DNA from 3 places in the Citrobacter tructae genome. Region 3 is predicted to be linked to each of the others. Evidence: riboswitches for the same ligand, from Rfam matches in the RefSeq annotation. Region 3 holds a riboswitch; each other region holds the start of a gene.
What was found. Region 3 has a riboswitch for cobalamin ahead of E4Z61_RS06805 (ABC transporter substrate-binding protein). Riboswitches for the same ligand answer to the same signal wherever they lie in the genome.
Positions count from the first base shown of each region.

Region 1: linked by a shared signal. The riboswitch ahead of btuB (TonB-dependent vitamin B12 receptor BtuB) and the one ahead of E4Z61_RS06805 (ABC transporter substrate-binding protein) in region 3 are both predicted to bind cobalamin.
Region 2: linked by a shared signal. The riboswitch ahead of E4Z61_RS02880 (cobyrinic acid a,c-diamide synthase CobB) and the one ahead of E4Z61_RS06805 (ABC transporter substrate-binding protein) in region 3 are both predicted to bind cobalamin.

Region 1 covers NZ_CP038469.1:3,167,086-3,174,736, forward strand. The annotation lists tRNA gene E4Z61_RS15845 (tRNA-Ala) at 154-229, opposite strand; tRNA gene E4Z61_RS15850 (tRNA-Ile) at 276-352, opposite strand; rRNA gene E4Z61_RS15855 (16S ribosomal RNA) at 423-1,962, opposite strand; gene murI (glutamate racemase) at 2,340-3,191, opposite strand; gene btuB (TonB-dependent vitamin B12 receptor BtuB) at 3,136-4,974, opposite strand; cobalamin riboswitch at 5,040-5,235, opposite strand; gene trmA (tRNA (uridine(54)-C5)-methyltransferase TrmA) at 5,351-6,451, shown strand; gene E4Z61_RS15880 (YijD family membrane protein) at 6,502-6,861, opposite strand; gene fabR (HTH-type transcriptional repressor FabR) at 6,877-7,512, opposite strand.
Region 2 covers NZ_CP038469.1:484,621-492,271, reverse strand. The annotation lists gene E4Z61_RS02900 (cobalt-precorrin-7 (C(5))-methyltransferase) at 1-349, opposite strand, end outside; gene cbiD (cobalt-precorrin-5B (C(1))-methyltransferase CbiD) at 334-1,482, opposite strand; gene E4Z61_RS02890 (cobalt-precorrin-8 methylmutase) at 1,479-2,111, opposite strand; gene cbiB (adenosylcobinamide-phosphate synthase CbiB) at 2,122-3,081, opposite strand; gene E4Z61_RS02880 (cobyrinic acid a,c-diamide synthase CobB) at 3,078-4,457, opposite strand; cobalamin riboswitch at 4,547-4,721, opposite strand; gene pocR (transcriptional regulator PocR) at 5,050-5,961, opposite strand; gene pduF (propanediol diffusion facilitator PduF) at 6,164-6,973, opposite strand; gene pduA (propanediol utilization microcompartment protein PduA) at 7,499-7,651, shown strand, end outside.
Region 3 covers NZ_CP038469.1:1,286,139-1,293,789, forward strand. The annotation lists gene dauA (C4-dicarboxylic acid transporter DauA) at 1-1,347, shown strand, start outside; gene E4Z61_RS06800 (GNAT family N-acetyltransferase) at 1,454-1,969, shown strand; cobalamin riboswitch at 2,213-2,440, shown strand; gene E4Z61_RS06805 (ABC transporter substrate-binding protein) at 2,642-3,694, shown strand; gene E4Z61_RS06810 (FecCD family ABC transporter permease) at 3,760-4,824, shown strand; gene E4Z61_RS06815 (ABC transporter ATP-binding protein) at 4,878-5,642, shown strand; gene E4Z61_RS06820 (pseudoazurin) at 5,661-6,101, shown strand; gene petA (ubiquinol-cytochrome c reductase iron-sulfur subunit) at 6,129-6,677, shown strand; gene E4Z61_RS06830 (cytochrome b) at 6,679-7,651, shown strand, end outside.

The DNA.
Region 1 (7,651 bases), 1.9 Mb from region 3:
CTCGAACACACCGCTTATCTGTTCTTATTACGGAGAACAGACACAGTGTATCGTTTCAATTTTCAGCTTGATCCAGATTTTTAAAGAGCAAAACTTCGCAGTGAACCTTTTCAGGTACACTCTGAAGTTTTCTTGTGTTTTTGCAGTAAAGGATGGTGGAGCTATGCGGGATCGAACCGCAGACCTCCTGCGTGCAAGGCAGGCGCTCTCCCAGCTGAGCTATAACCCCATCGTAAAACTGTTCTCTGTACCGCTCATCCTTTATGAAAGGATTTTGGTAGGCCTGAGTGGACTTGAACCACCGACCTCACCCTTATCAGGGGTGCGCTCTAACCACCTGAGCTACAAGCCTGCAGAGATTTTTACTGCTAATTTTTCATCAGACAATCTGTGTGAGCACTACAAAGAACGTTTCTTTAAGGTAAGGAGGTGATCCAACCGCAGGTTCCCCTACGGTTACCTTGTTACGACTTCACCCCAGTCATGAATCACAAAGTGGTAAGCGCCCTCCCGAAGGTTAAGCTACCTACTTCTTTTGCAACCCACTCCCATGGTGTGACGGGCGGTGTGTACAAGGCCCGGGAACGTATTCACCGTAGCATTCTGATCTACGATTACTAGCGATTCCGACTTCATGGAGTCGAGTTGCAGACTCCAATCCGGACTACGACATACTTTATGAGGTCCGCTTGCTCTCGCGAGGTCGCTTCTCTTTGTATATGCCATTGTAGCACGTGTGTAGCCCTACTCGTAAGGGCCATGATGACTTGACGTCATCCCCACCTTCCTCCAGTTTATCACTGGCAGTCTCCTTTGAGTTCCCGGCCGAACCGCTGGCAACAAAGGATAAGGGTTGCGCTCGTTGCGGGACTTAACCCAACATTTCACAACACGAGCTGACGACAGCCATGCAGCACCTGTCTCACGGTTCCCGAAGGCACCAATTCATCTCTGAAAAGTTCCGTGGATGTCAAGAGTAGGTAAGGTTCTTCGCGTTGCATCGAATTAAACCACATGCTCCACCGCTTGTGCGGGCCCCCGTCAATTCATTTGAGTTTTAACCTTGCGGCCGTACTCCCCAGGCGGTCGACTTAACGCGTTAGCTCCGGAAGCCACTCCTCAAGGGAACAACCTCCAAGTCGACATCGTTTACGGCGTGGACTACCAGGGTATCTAATCCTGTTTGCTCCCCACGCTTTCGCACCTGAGCGTCAGTCTTTGTCCAGGGGGCCGCCTTCGCCACCGGTATTCCTCCAGATCTCTACGCATTTCACCGCTACACCTGGAATTCTACCCCCCTCTACAAGACTCTAGCCTGCCAGTTTCGGATGCAGTTCCCAGGTTGAGCCCGGGGATTTCACATCCGACTTGACAGACCGCCTGCGTGCGCTTTACGCCCAGTAATTCCGATTAACGCTTGCACCCTCCGTATTACCGCGGCTGCTGGCACGGAGTTAGCCGGTGCTTCTTCTGCGAGTAACGTCAATTGCTGCGGTTATTAACCACAACACCTTCCTCCTCGCTGAAAGTACTTTACAACCCGAAGGCCTTCTTCATACACGCGGCATGGCTGCATCAGGCTTGCGCCCATTGTGCAATATTCCCCACTGCTGCCTCCCGTAGGAGTCTGGACCGTGTCTCAGTTCCAGTGTGGCTGGTCATCCTCTCAGACCAGCTAGGGATCGTCGCCTAGGTGAGCCGTTACCCCACCTACTAGCTAATCCCATCTGGGCACATCCGATGGCAAGAGGCCCGAAGGTCCCCCTCTTTGGTCTTGCGACGTTATGCGGTATTAGCTACCGTTTCCAGTAGTTATCCCCCTCCATCGGGCAGTTTCCCAGACATTACTCACCCGTCCGCCACTCGTCACCCGAGAGCAAGCTCTCTGTGCTACCGTTCGACTTGCATGTGTTAGGCCTGCCGCCAGCGTTCAATCTGAGCCATGATCAAACTCTTCAATTTAAGTTTGATGCTCGTGAATTAAACTTCGTAATGAATTACGTATGTTCACTCAGAGACTTGGTATTCATTTTTCGTCTTGCGACGTTAAGAATCCGTATCTTCGAGTGCCCACACAGATTGTCTGATAAATTGTTAAAGAGCAGTGCAACGCGGCTTTCGCTCACCGTTGCGAGGTCCCGTATAATACGTTTTCCTCATTCAGAGTCAAGCAATTATTTCTGCTTTTCTCTGCAAGGTTCTCAGTGGAACCCCGCTGACCCGGCGGCGTGTAATCCGTTGTTCCGTGTCAGTGGAGGCGCATTATAGGGAGTTATTTCAGGCTGACAAGCGGAAATTTAAAATAACTTTCCAAGTGCGTATTTTTCCAGCAAAACTGATTAAACTGCCAGTTTTTCGAGCGTTTTGAAGCCATAACGCTGTAGAACGGGCAATAACTGTTCAGCTTCAGTGGTCATTGCCATACAGAAGGCGATGTTCTCGTCAGGTGATTTCGCATCAGGCGCTTCATGTTCTAACAACCAGGCCGTACGACGCGCAATCGCGGCACCGGAATCCACCAGTCGCGTCCCTTCAGGCAGAACCTGTAAAAGCTCTTCCTGCAATAGAGGAAAATGAGTGCACCCAAGCACCACCGTGTCAGGTGGTTCCGACATCCGCAACCACGGGCGCAGAATACGGCGCAGCTCTTCCAGAGAAACTGTTTCGCCATGCAGCTTCGCTTCCGCCAGTTCCACCAGCTCGGCGGAACCCAACAGCGCTATCTGACATTCGTTTGCAAACCGCGCGATCAGCTCATGAGTATATGAACGCTTCACCGTTGCACGCGTAGCCAGCAGCCCCACAACACCATTCGCCGTGAGTCGCGCCGCTGGTTTAATAGCAGGCACCACGCCTACCACCGGAAAGGCAAATTTCTCCCGTAACGCAGGGAGCGACACCGTGCTTGCCGTATTACACGCGATAACCGCAAGAGAGAGGGGATAGCGCTGCTGGACCGCAGTCACAATCTCAACAACACGCCCGACAATAAATTCCTCGCTTTTCTCTCCATAAGGAAAGGCGACGTTATCGAAAGCGTATATATAGTGGAGATCCGGCAAGAGATTCCGGATCTCGTTGTAGACCGACAACCCACCGACGCCGGAATCAAACACCAGCACGGTGGGACGTGGATCAGAAGGTGTAGCTGCCAGACAAGGTGTATTCCCGTCCTGCAGTTTCGTAGCCATAAACTGTCTCGTAATCTTTATCGAACAGGTTGGCGATTTTACCACGAACTGTCAGCTGTGAGGTGATTGGATATGATACTGCCAGATCCCACAAACTAACCCCTCCCATTTTTACCGGCTGGTAGGTAACGTAGTCCGTGTCATAACGCGTTCCCAGATAGTGATACGTCAGGCCCCAGTCAAAATCATAAACCTGCCAGTCGAGCTGATACTTCACCTGCTGTTTGGAACGACGCGCCAGCGGCTTGTCCGTAATCGCATTGCGCGAATCGACATAATCGTAGCTCAGCGTGTGCGCCAGCGGACCGGTATCGAAATTCGCCGTCGCTTCAACGCCTTTAATACGGACTTTGCCTTCGTTAAAGTATTTCTCGGTATGCGGGTCGTAATCGATCATGTCATCGATATCATTACGATACCCTGACACGCGCCAGTTCACGCCCGCCGTTAAACCTTCAAATGCCCCTTCCCATTGCTTGCTCTCTTCGGGATCCAGGTTCGAATTGCCATAATAGCCATGGAGTTGCCCGAGATTAGGCGCTTTGTAAGATGTGCCGTAAGACGCAATAAAGCGATAACCGTCAATAAACGCCCATCCGGCGCTGGTTTGCCATGTTCCATGACGACCAAACTCGGAGTTGTCGTCGCTACGCGCCGCACCTTCAAAGGTGAAGTCGCCAAGCTGTTGCAATCCGGTCAGATAGAGGCCCGTGTTACGCTGATCGTAACCGTCCGTGACATACCCGGTGCCAGGCTCTGTGGTTTGCTTTTGCCAGTCAACGCCTGCGCCAACGTTACCGTGGCCCACCACCATGCTGTTTGACCACTGAACATTATATTGCTTCATCTCATCCAGGGTTGCTGAGGAGTCGTAGCGGCCATAATCCGGATCATAGTTGTAGTCTTTGCTGTGGCTGTAGCTGGAAACCAGCTGCGACTGGATTTGCTCGCCATTAAAACGCAGCCCTGCATCCCAACTCTGGCTGTAGAGCTTGCGGGTATCGAGAAGCGCCGAGCCGGGGGAATAGTAGGAGTCATAATTGGTGCGGTTATCATAGCCATAGCCACGAACAAACCCGCTCCATGTGTCGGAGAAGTTGTGTTCCAGTGCGCCATACAGTGTCTTACTTAAGAAACCATCTTTGTCGGGCTGCGCCTGAGAACCGGTGCTGCCGTAGGCGACAACATCAAAACCTTTGGTATAGGCATAATCCCCCATCAGCGTAACGCGCGTATTCTCGCCTAACTGTTGTTGGGTTGAGACATCGTAATTCTGATAACCATTACTGCCCATACCGGCGGTCAATTCCGTCCCCGGCTTTTCTCGCGTGGTAATGATATTCACCACACCGCCAATCGCATCAGAACCATAAACAGCGGAACGCGGCCCGCGAATGTATTCTATACGTTGCACCAGTGATACCGGGAACTGGCTGAGATCGGCTGAGCCGCTCACCCCCGCTAAGTTCAGGCGCACGCCGTCAATCAGCACCAGCACATGGCTGGCATTGGTCCCACGAATAAAAATAGACGAGTTCTGTCCCATACCGCCGCTTTGCGCGATATCGACACCCGGCAGCCGACGCAGAACGTCATTCACAGAGGTGGATTGCCAGCGATCGATATCCTGGCGCGTAACAACAGTAATGGGGGCAAGAACGGCACTAAGGGGCTGCTGAAAACGGTTCGCAGTGACGACGAGTGTATCCAGGCTAGCGTCCTGCGCCCAACTAGAAAATGCCGCGACGGAAAGTGCCGTCAGCAGCAATGATTTTTTAATCATTGTAAAGCATCCACAATATAAGAAGGATGCCGCAGGTCCCACCGATAGTACGCGATGATGAAAACCAGATGCGACGTTAGCCGGCAGGTCTTCGGGCTTGGAAGGTTATTCAGGATATAGAATAAAAAGAAATGAAGACTTCCCACCCACAGGCAGTGTCTGCTTACGCTCTCATCTCACCTTTCCTTACCGCTGCGCGTCAGCTCCAGATTTACACTGGATTCCCTTTTAACTCACAGGACCGGAACGCGGATGCTACCGTCTGTTACAACCTACTGTCCAGACCGCACATCACAATATCGGAAATCATCAATAACTGGACATCTACTGAGCAATCCCTACAATCCCCGCGTACTTTTATTTTTCAGGATGCATCATGACCCCCGAACACCTTCCGACAGAACAGTATGACGCGCAGCTAGACGAAAAAGTGGCACGTTTGCAGAGCTTAATGACGCCATTTACTGATCGGGCTCCGGAAGTGTTTCGCTCGCCGGTCAGCCATTACCGTATGCGCGCCGAGTTCCGTTTGTGGCACGACGGTGATGACCTGTACCACATCATGTTCGAAAGCCAGACCAAAAGTCGTATTCGCGTCGACAGTTTTCCGGCAGCCAGCGAACTCATCAACACGCTGATGACGGCGATGATCGAAGGCGTTCGCAATAACCACGTCCTGCGCCACAAACTGTTCCAGATTGATTACCTCACTACCCTGAGTGGTCAGGCGGTAATATCAATGCTGTACCATAAAAGGCTGGATGACGAATGGCGTCAGGAAGCCGAGGCGCTGCGGGATGCACTGCGTGCGAAGAATCTGAACGTGCATCTGATTGGTCGGGCGACCAAAACCAAAATCGAATTGGATCAGGATTATATCGACGAACGATTGCCGGTCGCGGGTAAAGAGATTATCTACCGCCAGGTTGAGAACAGCTTCACGCAGCCGAATGCCGCCATGAATATTCAGATGCTGGAATGGGCGATTGATGTCACCAAAGGTTCACAAGGCGATCTGCTTGAGCTGTACTGCGGTAACGGCAACTTCTCGCTAGCGCTGGCGCAGAACTTCAACCGCGTATTGGCTACCGAAATCGCCAAGCCATCCGTTGCTGCAGCACAGTACAACATTGCGGCTAACAATATTGATAATGTACAAATTATTCGCATGGCGGCCGAAGAGTTCACTCAAGCGATGAACGGCGTACGTGAGTTCAACCGTTTGCAGGGCATCGATCTGAAGAGTTACCAGTGTGAAACCATTTTCGTTGACCCACCGCGCAGCGGCCTGGACAGCGAAACGGAGAAAATGGTGCAGGCGTATCCGCATATTCTGTACATCTCCTGCAACCCGGAGACGCTGTGTAAGAATCTGGAAACGTTGAGCCAGACGCACAATGTGTCACGTCTGGCGCTGTTCGATCAGTTCCCGTATACGCACCATATGGAGTGCGGGGTGTTACTGACCGCGAAGTGATTTTTTATAGGCCGGATCCTGCGTTTACGACGCCATCCGGCTACTTCACGTTATTCCGCAATTTCCTGCTTACGGTTACGCACCTTAAAGCCGATCCAGAACACCAGAATTACCGACAGTACAGCCGGGAAGAAGTTAGAGCCGATATCCGGGTATTCCGCGCGCACCACTGTGCTGTATAACAGAACGCCGAGGATAAAACAGGCGGCAGCCAGGCCCGGTAATCCCACAGGCATGGTGCGATTCTGGTAACGTTGATGCAGACAGTAAACTGTCAGCACCAGCGAAATAATCGGGAATACGGAGAATGGCACAATGGAGCTAAACAGCGCCGCAAATGTGCCATTGATCGATAAGCCAGCAACTAGCGCCAGCAGCAGCGTACCTTTATCTTGACCTGACTGTTTCATTGCTCGTCCTTCTCGTTACTCGGAGTGATGCGTCATCTTCTCTTGTTCGCGGCGATACCAGTAAAATGCGCCTTTGGCGATCATGCGCAATTGCAATACCAGCCGCTCTTCCAGTTGTCGACGCTGTTCGGCGCCAACATCCAGCGCTTCTGCCCCCGCACTGAAAACAATCGTCACCATGGCTTCGGCTTGTGCTTCAGTAAACGCACGAGGCATATGGTTTTCGAGTTCCAGATAGTCCGCAAGTTCCGCAATAAAATGCTGAATTTCGCGAGCCACTGCGGCACGAAACGCCGCGGAGGTTCCAGACCGCTCGCGCAATAATAAACGGAAGGCGTTAGGATTGTTGCCGATGAACTCCATAAATGTTGAGACCGAGGTGCGGATCACACTGCCGCCCTTGGCGATGCGTTGACGCGCCTGGCGCATCAACTGGCGTAGCATCAGGCCACTCTCATCCACCATCGTCAGGCCGAGTTCATCCACATCGCGAAAATGGCGATAAAATGAGGTTGGCGCAATGCCCGCTTCACGAGCAACTTCTCGTAAACTGAGGCTGGCAAAACTTCGCTCTGCGCTCAATTGACTAAATGCAGCTTCGACCAGCGAACGCCGGGTTTTTTCTTTTTGTTGCGCTCTAACGCCCATCACGATGTCTGAATCCTTCCTTATACCTTGCTGGCACTATACCAGAGATTAGGTGGTTGGCATGGCTTTGTGAATGATTGTTTACGCGCAGTTTGTGCTTCGACTTCGCAAAAAAGCACAACGATAATTGGGTTATCCCAAC
Region 2 (7,651 bases), 800 kb from region 3:
TGTCATTCATATCAATACCGGACTGTGCGCACAGATATTGCACCGCACTAATGCCAGGAATAATGTGCACATGTTCAATGCCAAAGTGGGCCACCATCCGGGTTCCAATGCCGTAGAACAACGGATCGCCAGATGCCAGTACCACCACATGCTTCTCCTGATGTTCACTAATCCAGGCTAATAACTCCGGGATATTGGCGCCGAGGGCAAACCGTTCACCGGTATAATCCGGGAACTGTTGCAGATGCCGTTTACCTCCGACCAGCACATCCGCTGTGGCAATTGCGTCGCGCGCTGCGGGGGTCATCAAATGCAAACCCGCGGGCCCCATCCCTACAACGGTGAGCATGTCATCTCCTTTGCAATCTCTGCGACTGGGCGGTTGCTGCCGAGGATCTGGTTATCAAAAGAGAACATAATGGCGTCGCAGGTCGGTGGGTTTTTCGTGAAACGCAAGGTCTGCAGGACGCGCATGCAAATACGTTTGGCCAGATGGTCATAAATATGCTGAAAACCGTAGGCGTCGATATGTTCCATGGCCGCTTCGGTGGTATCGCAGTCGCTCACCAGCGTTAGTAACTCCAGCGGTGCACCGAGCAGCGCCAGATGGGCAACCAGGGTTTCCATACGCGCATCGGCAATATGGCTGTGGGTATGGAAAATACCTGCTGCTATTTTGATGAGCTTACCCGGATGCCCGACGAGAACGATTTGTTTGAATCCAAGGCGTACCGCCTCTTCAATCATGTAGCCGACAAAGTTGCTCATGGTGACCACAACCTGTGTATCGATCCCCATCTGTTCGCGGACGAAACGTTCGCCGTGGTTACCCGGCACCAACACCACGCGCTCCAGTCCCGCCGCGCGTTTGATTTCTAACTCCAACGACAGTGAGCGCTTCCAACTCTCCTCTGACATTGGCGTAACGATACCGGTGGTACCAATAATGGAAATACCGCCCAGAATACCCAACCGCGAGTTGTAGGTTTTTTGCGCCCGTACTTCACCTTCTGGCGCAAAAATTTCAATCTGAGCCCCGCGATTGGGGCCGATCGCCTCGCGAACCGCTGACTCTATGGTCTGACGCGGCGTGCGATTAATCGCCGAACTGCCCACCGGCAGACCAATTCCTTTGCGAGTGACCGTGCCGACGCCTTCACCACCCTGTAAGCTGATCTCTCCGCTATCGTCTAACGTCACGCGGGCAAAAATAAGCATCCCATGGGTGGCGTCTACATCATCGCCACCGTCTTTGCGAATGGCAGCAATCGCCTGCTGTCCTTCAATGTGCGGCGACTCAACGTTCAGGCATAGCGTGACCCCGGACGGTGTAACAATAGAAACCTGATGGATCAAATGCTGACGCAACACCATCAGTGCAGCCACTTTGGCGGCCGCCGTCGCACACGATCCGGTGGTGTACCCTTTGCGCAGCGCTTTACCGTTGTGCCATACCGGTGCGTCAAAGGGCTGGTCGCTCATCGCGCCCCCTGCATGTGATAGAGCATGGCGTTGACGATGGCGGCAGCGACGTTGCTTCCCCCTTTGCGCCCTAACGCAGCAATGGCCGGTAGATTGCTTTGAGTCAGCGCATCCTTTGATTCCTCAGCGCCGACAAACCCTACCGGTACACCTACCACGCCGCTCACGGCAACATCATGTTCCAGCAGACGAAATAGCGCCGTCGGCGCATTGCCGAAAACAAACAGCTTTTCGCCCTCTTCCGTTACGGCTATGTCGACTGCCGCCATCGAACGGGTGATCCCCTGTTCTTTTGCCGAACGCACGACACGCGGGTCGCTGATGTAGCAGCGGCATTCACCGCCAAATTTTGCCAACAACGTTTTATTGATCCCAGAAAGGGCCATCGTGGTATCGGTGTAAATCACGCTTGGGCGGCTTAACGCTGCACAAAACTGCTCCAGCACATCACTGGAAAACCACAAAATGTCCAGCCAGTCGAAGTCAGCGGTGGTGTGAATAACCCGCTTGATGATGGCCTCATGCAGCGGACTGGCAAACTGGTAGTCCGGGCGGGTTTCACAAATAATCTCGCCAATGATGTCGAAACTTTTGGCTTCAATCGCCTGGGGTTGCTGAATGTATTGCATCGTTTTGTCCTCAGGCGACACCGACCAACAGCCACCGCAGCGCGATAAACAGCGCCAGGGCCAAGGTCGATGCTACCCACATCAATCGTATCGTTTGGGAAATGTCGTCTACTGAAATGTCACGTTGTGCGTCACCTATCCACGGCTTCTCAACGCGCTCGCCAAAGTAGTCGTTAGGACCACCCAGTCGAATGCCTAATGCCCCGGCAACAGATGCCTCCGACCACGCACAGTTAGGGCTGCTGTGGTTGTAGCGATCGCGCCAGCCAATCTGTAAAGCGCGCGAGCCGTCTTTACGGCACAAAAATGCAGCCACACCCAGCAGCAGCCAGCTCAACCGGGCAGGAATAAAGTTCGCAACATCGTCCAGACGAGCACTAACCATACCGATAGCGCGGTACTTTTCATGTTTGTAGCCCACCATGGAATCCAGCGTGTTCACGGCCTTATAAGCCATTGCCAAAGGCGCGCCGCCAAGGAACAAAAAGAACAGCGGGGCAATGATGCCGTCAACGGTGTTTTCAGCGACGGTTTCCACCACGGCGCGATTGATCTGTTTTGGCTGTAATTGGGAGGTATCTCGTCCCACAATCCAGGAGAGTTTTTCCCGGCTTTCCGCGAGATCATTGGCGCGCAGCGGACGTTCGACATCATAGGCAGCGTTGGCCAGACAGCGTCCCGCCAGCACGGTAAAAATCATCCACACCTCGACACCCCAACCAAGCCAGGGATGAATGGATTGCGCCAGTGCAAGTACTCCCCAGGACACAGCCCAGGTCAGTCCGACCACCACCACCCACATCACTGCGCCACCGACACGCAGCATACTGTCGCTATGACAATAGCGGCGTACCAGGCGCTGCACGGCGGAAATAAGATTGCCAATCCAGCGTACCGGATGCGGCCAGTTCTGCGGATCGCCAATGATAAAATCAAGCAGCCAGGCGACACACCACGCGAGCAGTGTCATAGCACGCTCCTCGCGGCAGCCAACCAGTGATTGAGCATCTCAGGGCGCTGAGCAAAATGAACATGCAGATAGCTGGCGAATGTATTACCGACCTGCCAGCCGCCGGACCATGCCTGTAACGTTTTGCCATCGCGAACTTTACGACAATTCATCACGGCCTGGGTTTGAGCGGTAAAATCGGAATAGTGAAATTCATGCCCGCGCAGCACTTCACCGGGTGCGGCCAGCAAGGTTTGCTGTTCGGCCTGCGCTTCACAGTAGCCAAATCGGGTCAGGCGCTTGCCCATTTTGCTGTGGCCGGGAATGATATCCGCCATCGGCCAGGTATTGCCGTCGCTATCTTCCAGAGAGCTACCGAGGTACATCAGACCACCGCACTCCGCATAAATAGCCACGCCACGCTGATGCGCCGCGCGCAACTGCGCCAGCATGGCGGAATTTAGGGCAAGTTTTGCGGCGTGAAGCTCAGGGTATCCACCTCCTAGCCAGATCATCTGACAGTCCGGTAAACGGCTGTCGTGCAATGGGCTAAAACGGACAATGTTGATACCCGCGCGTTCCAGTAGCGTAATGTTATCCGGATAATAGAAGTTGAATGCTTCGTCATCGGCAATGGCAAGCGTCAGCCCTACTCCGGCATCAGCAGCGGGAAGTGCGGGCCATTCGCCCACGGGGAGGGTGTCTAACTGGCTTAACGCAAGCAGCGCGTCGATATCCAGCGTTTGCTCGAGCGTCGCGGCAAATTCCTGCCACGGCAGCTGGTTTACTATCGACTCACGCGCGGTGACTAATCCCAGATGACGTTCGGGCAGCGTGACGCCATCCACACGGGGAACATAGCCCAATACCGGTACCGAACAGTAACGTTCAATCGCGACCTTGAGTAACTGGTAATGCGTTTCGCTGTTTACCCGGTTAACAATCACACCGGCAATGTTGAGCGTTGGATCAAAATGCTGGAACCCCATTACCGTTGCAGCAATTGACGTTGAGACCGCTTTACCGTCCACCAGCAAAATGACCGGACAGCCCAGCTGTTTAGCCATCGCGGCGGAACTGCAATAGTTGGGATCCGTACCATAGCCGTCATAGAGCCCCATGACGCCTTCAATGACGGCGATATCCGCCTGTTGCATCTGCTCACAAAATATGGCGTTCAACGTGGGGGCGGGAATCATGAAGCTATCAAGATTGCGGGAAGCCGTGCCGCATACTGCGGTATGCCAGCCGGTATCTAGATAATCAGGACCTACTTTGCAAGGCTGGACGCGCAACCCGCGTTTTTTCAACACACTCAACAAGCCCAGCGTCACGGTGGTTTTGCCACAGCCGCTTCCGGTACCTGCAAGAACAAACGCGCGAAAATTAGCCGCCATACCCTGATCCTGTTCAGGGTGGTAGGGGTGTAGAGATACCCAGTCTTTTCGACTGTGTGCATCTGAGCAACCCACTTCCCACCGAAGTTGTTGGTAGTCACTGACAGGCAGGTCTTCTGGCTTAGCGTCATTCTCGCCCGTCCTTCCCAATCTTGCGATCAGTGGTCTATACGGGGTCGTCAGCATCACAGCAGCGGGGGCTGCGGGGGATTCTCACCCCCTTCCCTGCCACAAACGTGGCAAACCTGTCAGCTCAGGAGCCTATTTAGCTCCAGTCATGAGATGAATTATCACACCTCATGATAAAAATTCATTTTTAATATTTTCATGCGCTCATTCAGCCAATGTTATGGCGTCATTAAGCTTATTCTCATGTCTGCATTCCGAATGAAAGTTTCAATTTATAATAAAGAAAGTCATTCATACAGACACTGTATCTCATCACAAAAATAAAAACTGGTGCAGTTTATCCTTCCGATACTATTACTTTGTTGCGCTATGACAATTTATTGTCTGCTATCCTTATTTTTCATTTTATAATGACGGACATACAGAACGATATCAAAAATCGGCAATAGCAAATTATTGCTATTTATGCTGATTCTTCGGACGAAACAACATTAATTTGTTGGCGAAAAGCCTGCGGCGTCACCTGATACGTCTGACGGAAAACTTTGCAAAAATAACTGGTTTGCGAAAAGCCTAAATTTCGCGCAATGCTGGCGATGCTCCAGTCACTGTGACAGAGCAATTCTTTAGCACTTGCCATTCGCTGTTGGTTTACCCAGGCATTAAAACCAATCCCCTGATATTTTTTGAACAGTTTGCTGAAATAATACGGGCTGAGATAAACATGCGAAGCGACATCTTCAAGGCGAAGCTCATCCGATAAATGTGCGTCAATGTAGCGCAGCGCTTTTTTCATTTTACTGTCATGGGGGGTCGGATTACGGGCAGGACGCACCGACTCCGACTGTTGTGGACTGTCTTTAATAACAAAAAAATTCAATTGTTTTTTAAGACAATTTTCCACAATAAGCTTCAATAAATCTGCAGAGGCGATGACCCGAGAGTAGTCCATCTCTGGAACATTACGAAATTCATTAACCAGTTCGGGATCGGCCTGCCAACGGTCATCAACATTCAAAATATCAACCAGACCCACATCATTGCTTAAGCGCACCTGACCACATAACACAAACCCAACCAGATGCCCCGCAATCACCAAAGGGATAGAAAAATCGGTAAGGCCTGCATGACAGCGATAAATGCATGGCTGGTCTGATTTTGATGCCTCAAGTCCTCCACAACGATCGCTCATACGGCATCGAGTACTGTGCTGTGGGTGTTGGCGCATCAACTGGCAAAAAGGGGTAAAATTAAAGAGCTCAGAAATCTCATCACCGTGAATATTGACCACCACAACAGCCAAACTGGTGGCTTGCGCAAAATCCTGTGCGATTTTATTAATGAGTTCTGAGTTCAGGGCACTCGCAGAAATCATGATAAAACCTCTCAGTTAATTTATTGTTATAAACAAAACATATTATTTACATTCGCTTTTCATCTCGCAATCCAAAGCAATGATAAAAGGCGTAATGGACCATAACAAAAGTCTCCCATTGTGGGGAGACTTTTTAAGTAGTTCAGGAAACCGGATCACGAAATCAGTTTTTACATTTCAAAAATACACATTTTCCATGAAGCTAGTTCTCGTTTTCCTCCAGCTTACAAGTATTACACGGTAAATTTTTGCCAATAAAATAACGATAAATTGCTGCTCCTGCACAAGCACCAATGATGGGGGCAACAATTGGGACGATGAAGTATGGAATATCTCGTCCTCCTGTCATCGCAACATCTCCCCATCCGGCAAACCAGGCGAACAACTTAGGACCAAAATCACGCGCCGGATTCATGGCAAATCCAGTGAGCGGACCCGTAGATGCACCGATGACGGCAACCAGGATACCAATCAGCAATGGGGCGAGCGGTCCTTTAGGAACACCATTGCCATCATCCGTCAATGCCATAATCATGCCCATCAGAATGGACGTGATCACTACCTCTACCAGCGCCGCTTGCCATACGCTAAGTGCTGTCGCCGGATAGGTACTAAAAATACTGGCAAGCTGCAGGCTCTCCAGGCTACCCCGTACCATATGATTAGCCGTCTCATACTCAATAAATAAACTGCCATACAGCAGATAGGCCAGCAACGCACCGCCAAAGGCACCCGCCACTTGCGCGACCGTATAAGGTAAAACTTTGCGCCCAGGGAAACAGGCAAACAGCCATAGTGCAATGGTAATGGCTGGATTGAGGTGTGCTCCAGATATTCCGGCAGTCAGGTAGACCGCCAGCGAGATCCCGAGCCCCCAAATGATGCATATCTCCCAAAGCCCTAAACTCGCACCGGCCACCTTAAGGGCGCTCAGACATCCAATGCCAAAAAACAGAAACAGCCCGGTACCTAAAAACTCGGCAATGCATTGTGCTTTTAGTGAATCATTCATTGTGACACCTTCTAAGCAGAGTTCGTGTCTGTACCAGCGGACTCCCTGCTGGCAGTAGAGTACTTCAAGGCTTACTATAAAAAGAGCAATCGGCAAATTGTTGGCAACCTGAGTATCACAGCCTTTTTAAAATCGTGTAGTGATAGCAAATTTTTGCTATCAACCTTATTAAAACAGTCAACAAAAACGGGCATTAACCCTATTTAAAACGCATTATAAAAATAATAAAATATTGCTAATAGCAGATTCTCGTTTTCAAACAAACATCACAAATTCATTTTTCCCACATAGCAAATGATATTTATTTTGTCACTACAAAAAATGTAAATCTGGTATTGACATAGCTAAATATTCACATTAAAAAAATCAAAAAACACATTAAAAAACAAAATCATAGATAATTTTCCAGCAATTTTATAACACTACTCACTCACTATTTTTTCACTCTCATCTTCAAGTCAGCCATTCTTTTTCCTCGCTTCTTTTTATAGTCATGAAAATCGGGACAACCCAGGCGAGGTCTTTATGCAACAAGAAGCGTTAGGAATGGTAGAAACCAAAGGCTTAACTGCAGCCATAGAGGCCGCAGATGCAATGGTGAAGTCAGCCAATGTGATGCTGGTCGGCTACGAAAAAATAGGTTCAGGACTGATCACCGTGATTGTTCGTGGTGATGTT
Region 3 (7,651 bases):
TCCGGGATATTCCTGATCCTTTTCGGCCTCGCCCGCTTTGGTCGGTTGATCGAATATATTCCCGTCTCCGTCACCTTAGGCTTTACCTCAGGTATTGGTATCACCATCGGTACCATGCAGATTAAAGATTTTCTTGGACTGCAGATGGCGCATGTCCCGGAACACTATCTGCAAAAAGTGGGGGCGCTGTTCATGGCCCTGCCGACCATTAACCCTGGCGATGCCGCCATTGGCGTAGTCACGCTGGCGATCCTGATTTTCTGGCCGCGTCTGGGGATTCGCCTGCCCGGTCACCTCCCGGCTCTACTGGCTGGCTGCGCGGTGATGGGTATCGTTAACCTGACGGGTGGTCATGTAGCGACCATCGGGTCTCAGTTCCATTACATTCTTGCCGATGGCTCGCAAGGTAACGGTATTCCACAGTTACTGCCGCAACTGGTACTGCCATGGGATATGCCTGGGTCCAACTTTACGCTGAGCTGGAGTTCATTACAGGCGTTGTTACCCGCAGCCTTCTCGATGGCGATGCTGGGGGCGATTGAATCTCTGCTGTGCGCCGTGGTGCTCGACGGTATGACCGGCACCAAGCACAAAGCCAACAGCGAGCTGATTGGTCAGGGGTTGGGTAATATCGTCGCGCCGTTCTTTGGCGGCATTACCGCCACCGCCGCGATTGCCCGCTCTGCGGCTAACGTACGTGCCGGGGCTACCTCGCCCATTTCTGCGGTGATCCACGCAATTCTGGTGATCCTCGCACTGCTGGTATTAGCCCCCTGGCTCTCCTGGTTACCGCTTTCCGCCATGGCCGCACTGCTTTTGATGGTGGCGTGGAACATGAGTGAAGCCCACAAAGTAGTGGATTTGCTACGCCACGCGCCGAAAGACGACATCATCGTGATGTTGATGTGTATGTCGCTGACCGTGCTGTTTGATATGGTGATCGCCATCAGCGTGGGGATCGTCCTTGCCTCGTTGCTGTTTATGCGTCGTATCGCGCGCATGACGCGTCTGGCGCCAGTGAATGTTGCTGTACCGGACGACATACTGGTACTGCGCGTAATTGGCCCGCTGTTCTTTGCCGCCGCGGAGGGATTGTTTACCGATCTCGAGTCTCGTCTTGATGGCAAACGCATCGTCGTTCTGAAGTGGGATGCCGTTCCGGTGCTGGATGCCGGTGGGCTGGATGCCTTCCAGCGCTTTGTTAAACGACTGCCGGAAGGCTGTGAATTACGTATCAGCAATTTGGAATTCCAGCCGCTGCGCACCATGGCCCGTGCGGGTATCCAACCTATTCCCGGCCGTCTGGCGTTCTTCCCGAACCGCGACGCCGCGCTGGCCGATATTTAACGTTTAGCAGTGACCGGCAGGCTTTGCCTGTCGGTCACACTTCACTTCTGCAATCCTCTCTGAGTTGCTATTATCATTTCCCCTACTCCTGATGATAGCTACAGTGATGACCCCTAATTCTACATATATCTTTCGCGAAATTACCGAGGCGGATATCCCGGCCGTGCAGTCGTTTATTATCCGCCATTTGAATCTTTACTTTAGTGCCAATAAGCCACTTCCCCATCCACATGAAGATGTATTTGGCATCAATCACCAGTATATTCAGCAGCAAAGAAATTTGTTACTCGGCGTCTGGAATACGCAACAGCAACTTATCGCCACGCTGGCTGTATGTCAGTACGATGACAGAATACTCCCATTAAAAGGACGTTATATGTTGTCCGAAACGGCTGAAATCTGTCGTTGTTATGTCGAACTGGATTACCGTAGACAAGGTATTGGCAGCCAATTAGTCGCTCTGGCAGAGCATTTTTGCCGCCATCAGCAATATAAAGTGTGCTATCTCCACACTCATCACTTTTTACCTGGAGGTTATCAGTTCTGGTTGCGTCATCATTTCAGCGTTTTTTTTGATGAAGGTGGTGAACAGCAAATCGTGCATATGGAAAAACAATCGTAATAATGTGACAGAGAGCTAATAATTAAATTATTTAGCAGTCCTTATTATTTATTCTTCGATTATTTCACGGAGCAAGTATTAGTTGATCGACATCAAATAATTCTCGTTTAGTTTTTTTATATTCGTTATCAATGTTAAATCGAAGTTAACACAAAAAATATATCTAATTGTATTTTAAGGGTTTAATCGTAAAAAGGTAAGCATACCTACTGATTCAAGCGGTTGACGTGATAATTGGATACCGCTACAGTCCATCGCGACAGTATTTCAAAACATTTTTATTATTTTGAAACGGAATATGGTGCGGATGATTTCAATCTTATGCCATAGCTGCCCCCGCAACTGTAAGCGGATGCTGAATATCCCTGTGTAGTGATGATTCACTACAGGTCACTGTAAAGTATTTTTTATGGGAAGGCCGATATTCTGATTACCGCGAGCCAGGAGACCTGCTGTCATGGTTTTATACATTGAGTGGACGGGATGGTCCATGGGGTGATTTATTTGACGAATGAAAAAATTTGATTCCTGATCAAACCGGCAACAATATGTTTTATTTTCATATTATCTTGTCTGAATTTCATGATTAGATGTCATCTATCGTCATGTGCCTGTCCCGCGAAATAAACAATGACCAGACGCTAAGATTCTGGCATCAACGGGACAATGATAATGTATTCTGACATTACCTCTTCTTATTGCAAATATTCACTTCTGGCGCTGACTGGCGCGGCACTTTTCCTGACCAGTAATATCGCTACAGCGGCAAAGACACAATATCCGTTGACCATCAAAAATTGTGGTCGGGATATTACCTTCAATAAAGCCCCGCAGCGTGTAACCACCGTGGGACAGAACAGCACTGAAATCCTCTATTCTTTGGGTCTGATCGATCGCGTGGTTGGCACCTCGCTGTGGTTTGGTCCGCTACCGGAACAGTTCCAGGCAGCAAACAGCAACATTGCAGTCATCGCGCAAAACATCCCCAGCTTTGAAGGCATTATCGCCAAAAAACCGGACCTGGTTGCCAGCCAGTTTGAATGGCAGATTGGCCCGGCGGGTACGGTTGCCTCTTACGAACAATTTGGCGAACTCAATGTTCCGGTTTATACCGCCCCTGCCGACTGCGCAAAAGATAACGAAGACGGCGGCGATGGCGTGCGTAAAGGCATGTTTGATATCGCCATGGTTTACCAGGAAGTTGCCGATCTGGCGAAAATCTTCGATGTTCAGGACAAAGGCGATGAACTGATAGCCAGCCTCAAGGCCCGCGAGGCCGCTGCAAAAACGAAAATCACCGGTATGGACAATAACGTCTCTGCCGTCTTCTGGTTCTCCAGCGCCGACCTGCAGCTTGATCCCTATGTCGCGGGTAAATTTGGCCCCGCCGCGTGGATAGCACAAACCCTCGGGGTAAAAAATGTCATTGATTCCGCCGAGGAGTGGCCGACGGTCGGCTGGGAAACTATTGCTAAAGCCAGTCCGTCGGTCATCGTTCTTGGCGAAATGGGCCGTCGTCGTTTCCCGGCGGATGACTGGAAAGTCAAAATGGAATACCTCAAATCTGACCCGGTCACTCGACTGATCCCGGCGGTTAAAGAAAACCACCTGCCGGTGATAGATGTGCAAACCATGAATGCTGGTATCAGAACCATTGACGGGCTGGAAAAACTCGCCGATGCACTGGTGCAGTACGGTCTGGCACATCCTCAGACCACTCACTAATCCTCGTCATGCGTGATGCCGTGTGCCGGCATCACGCACTTTCGCACTCAGGAAAGCCATAAAGAATGAGCGAATTACGCAGGACGCGTCGGGCGATAAGTCAGTTTACCCAACGGACGCTGCTGCACAGCCTGTGGGTCAGCATGGTGATGTGCGGGGTGCTGCTGGCCGGGATTTCCATCGGTGAAACGTTTATCCCGTGGCGGCATGTCACCCACACGCTGGCAAACCACCTGTTTGGCAGCCAATATGCGGTGGACGCACTCGATGCCGGGATCATCTGGAATTATCGCCTGACCCGCGCGCTGGTCTCCGCCAGCTGTGGCGCCTGTCTGGCGGTTTCCGGCGTGGTGCTGCAATCCTTGCTGCGTAATGCGCTGGCCGAGCCTTATCTGCTGGGGATCTCTGCCGGGGCGTCGACGGGGGCGGTGCTGATCGCACTGACCGGGCTGGGTGCGGGAATTATTAGCATGTCACTCGGTGCGTTTATCGGCGCGCTGACGGCATTTCTGTTCGTCGCGCTGTTAGCTGTGGCAGCCAGAGGAAAGCACGGCTCTGCCACCACGCAAATCATTCTTGCCGGGATTGCCAGCTCGCAGCTGTTTAATGCCATCACCTCGCTCATCATTACCCGCTCGGCCAATGCCGAGCAGGCGCGGGGCATTATGTTCTGGCTGCTCGGCAATCTGAGCGGCGTGCGCTGGCCCGATGTGGTATTGGCAATCCCAACCGCGCTGGTCGGTATCATCGTCTGCTTTTGTTACGCCCGTCATCTGGACGCATTTTCGTTTGGCGCTGAATCGGCAGCCTCGCTGGGCATTCCGGTTAAACGCACGCGCAGCGTACTGATTACCGCGGTGACGGGGATGACTGCCATTATGGTGTCGATTGTCGGGGCCATTGGCTTTGTCGGTCTGGTGATCCCTCATGCCGCGCGGTTACTGGTGGGCAATCAGCATCACCGCTTATTGCCTGTCAGCGCCCTTATTGGTGCCATCTTTCTAATTGTCGCGGACGTCATTTCGCGCACCTTGCTGCCGGGGCAAGTGTTGCCCATTGGCGTTATCACCGCGCTGGTTGGCGCTCCCGCATTTTCGATTATTTTGATCCGAGGGAACCCGAGCAAATGACGGCTAACCCACACTTTACTGCGCCGCTACGTGCGGCAAATACGGTTAACCATATGGTCTGCGCCCAGCACCTGCACTGGGAGGTGAAGGGCAAGTCCATCGTCAATGATGTCTCTTTTCAGGTCGCACCCGGAGAGTTTGTTGGTATTATCGGCCCCAACGGCTCAGGGAAAACGTCACTGATTTCCCTGCTGGCCGGTTTGCTCAAACCCTCCGCCGGCAGCGTTTCTCTGAACAGCAAAGACATTCGCCGCTACTCGCGCCGCCATCTGGCACAAAAGGTCGCATTGGTTGAGCAACAGGCAGAAACCAGCGAGCGTCTGACCGCTATCCAGGCCGTTTCCCTCGGCCGCACGCCGTGGTTAAGCCTGCTATCACCGTGGTCACAAACCGACGACGATATCGTGCAGACGATGCTGGAGAAAGTCTCCCTGCAAAACCTCCAGCATCGCTGCTGGCATACCTTCTCTGGCGGCGAACGCCAACGCCTGCACATTGCCCGGGCGCTGGCGCAACAGCCGCAGGTTTTGCTGATGGATGAACCGACGAATCATCTCGACATCCAACATCAGATTGGCCTGCTCAATCTGGTCAAGCGCGAAAAACTGACCGTCATTGCCGCCCTGCACGACCTGAACCATGCCGCGATGTTTTGCGATCGCATCATGGTGATGACCGCCGGACGATTGGCTATGCAGGGCCGCCCTGCGACTATCTTCACCCGTGAAAATCTTAACAGCTGGTTTGGCATCGATGCGATTGTCGAACACGCTCCCAATGAAGCAACCTGCTTCATCCGCTACCAACGACCGGCGTAAATACGACAAGGAACCGCTATGAAACGCATTAAGCAAAGTCTGCTCATTCTGTGCCTGTTCGCTTTCACCTCGACAGCTTTTGCACAAACCTACGAAGTCCTGATGAAAAACCGCGGTACCGGAGGGCCGATGGTCTACGAACCGGATTATCTGGCGATCCAGCCGGGCGATAGCGTGAAGTTTGTTCGCAAGCACAAAAGCCACAATGCGGCCTCAATTGCCGAACTCTCCCCCGCCGATTACCCCGGTTTTATCGGCAAAATCGATGAGGAGATTGAAATCAAATACGACACTGCCGGTTTCTACGGCATCAAATGCTCACCGCACTATGCGCAAGGCATGATCATGTTGATCAAAGTCGGCGACGCCGTTTTGCCCGACAGCTACCGCGCGTTTAAAGCCCCTGGCCTTGCCGATAAACGTTTTCAGGACATTTATACCCGTCTTGAGAAACAGTAACGGCACAACGATAAGAGGATAACGGCGGTGAATAAAAAAACGGACAGCGAGGCAATCCACACCCAGCGGCGCGACTGCTTGTGCAAGCTGACAAAATTTGTCGGTGCCGCGGGGGTTACCGCAGCCGTCTGGCCGCTGATCTCGGCGCTGGGACCAGATGATAAAACCGTGGCAGAGAATGAGCCTGTCGATGTTTCCCTTGCGGGAGTGGCGGCTGGACAGACGGTGAAACGTATCTGGCAGGGAAAATTGATCCTGATTCGCCACCGTACACCAGACGAGATCGCGGCGGCGCAGCAGGCTGATGCCCGACGGCTGATCGATCCGCAGACGGATAGCGAGCGGGTGAGCACGGCACATCCGCAGTGGCTGATCGTCCAGGGTTACTGCCCGCACGCCGGATGCGTGCCTAACGCCAACCCCAGCGGACAGGGCTGGATTTGTCCATGTCACGGGTCAGAATTTGACTCGTCGGGGCGCGTGACGCGAGGTCCGGCCACGGCGAATCTGCCGATCCCCGACTATACCCTGGCTGCCGATGGACTGAGCGTACGCCTCGGCGCAAAAGAGGCCTGATATGAACGTAACGTCCCCTACCACGCCCCTGCGCCACGTTCAATTTCGCCTTCCGTTCCCCCGCTCGATGACCGGCATTTGGATCTTTGCCGTCGGCATCATCTTACTGGTCATGCTGGGCGTGCAAATTCTCTCCGGCATCGTACTGGCGATGTTTTATGTGCCCACGGCAGGATCCGCGTTTGATTCCATTGTTCATATTATGCGCGCGGTCAGACACGGCGAGCTGGTGCGTAACCTGCACGCCATTGGCGCCTCGCTTTTCTTCTTCGCCTGCTACCTGCATATTTTTCGCGCGATGTATTACAACGTTTACCGCAAACCGTATCTGAAGATGTGGACCATCAGCGTGACGCTGTATGTATTATTGATGATCACCGCATTTCTCGGCTATAGCCTGATTTGGGGGCAAAAAAGCTATTGGGCCGCCACGGTCATCACCAGCTTCGCCCGCGCAATACCGTTAGTCGGCGATACGCTGTATACCTTTTTGGTCGGTGGATATGCCCCCGGCACGCCGACGTTGGGCCGTTTTTATGTGCTGCACTTTATTATTCCCTTCGCCATTGTCGCGATGACGATATGGCATGTGCGTACCGTCCAGTCGGCTTTCGCCCATGCGATGAAAAAAACGTTTACCACCCGCGAATCGCAACGTTTACTGTTCGATTTTCGCGTCACCGAGCGCGATGCCCTCAAACTGACGCTGTTCTTAATGCTGTTTGCCTGGTTCTTATTCTTTGCGCCGCACTATTTCAGCAGTGCCGATAACTTCATCCCCGCCGACCCGACGGTCACGCCAGCCATCGTCGCGCCCGAGTGGTATTTTCTGCCCTTCTTTTCCATTCTGCGCTGTTTTCCCAGTGAGCTGGCGGGCATTGTCGCCATGTGCGCCTCGGTATTGATCTTCTACTTCTTACCCTGGTTGGATACCTCCCGCGCGCGGTTTCGCCACTTAAGCAAGCTCGTTAAAG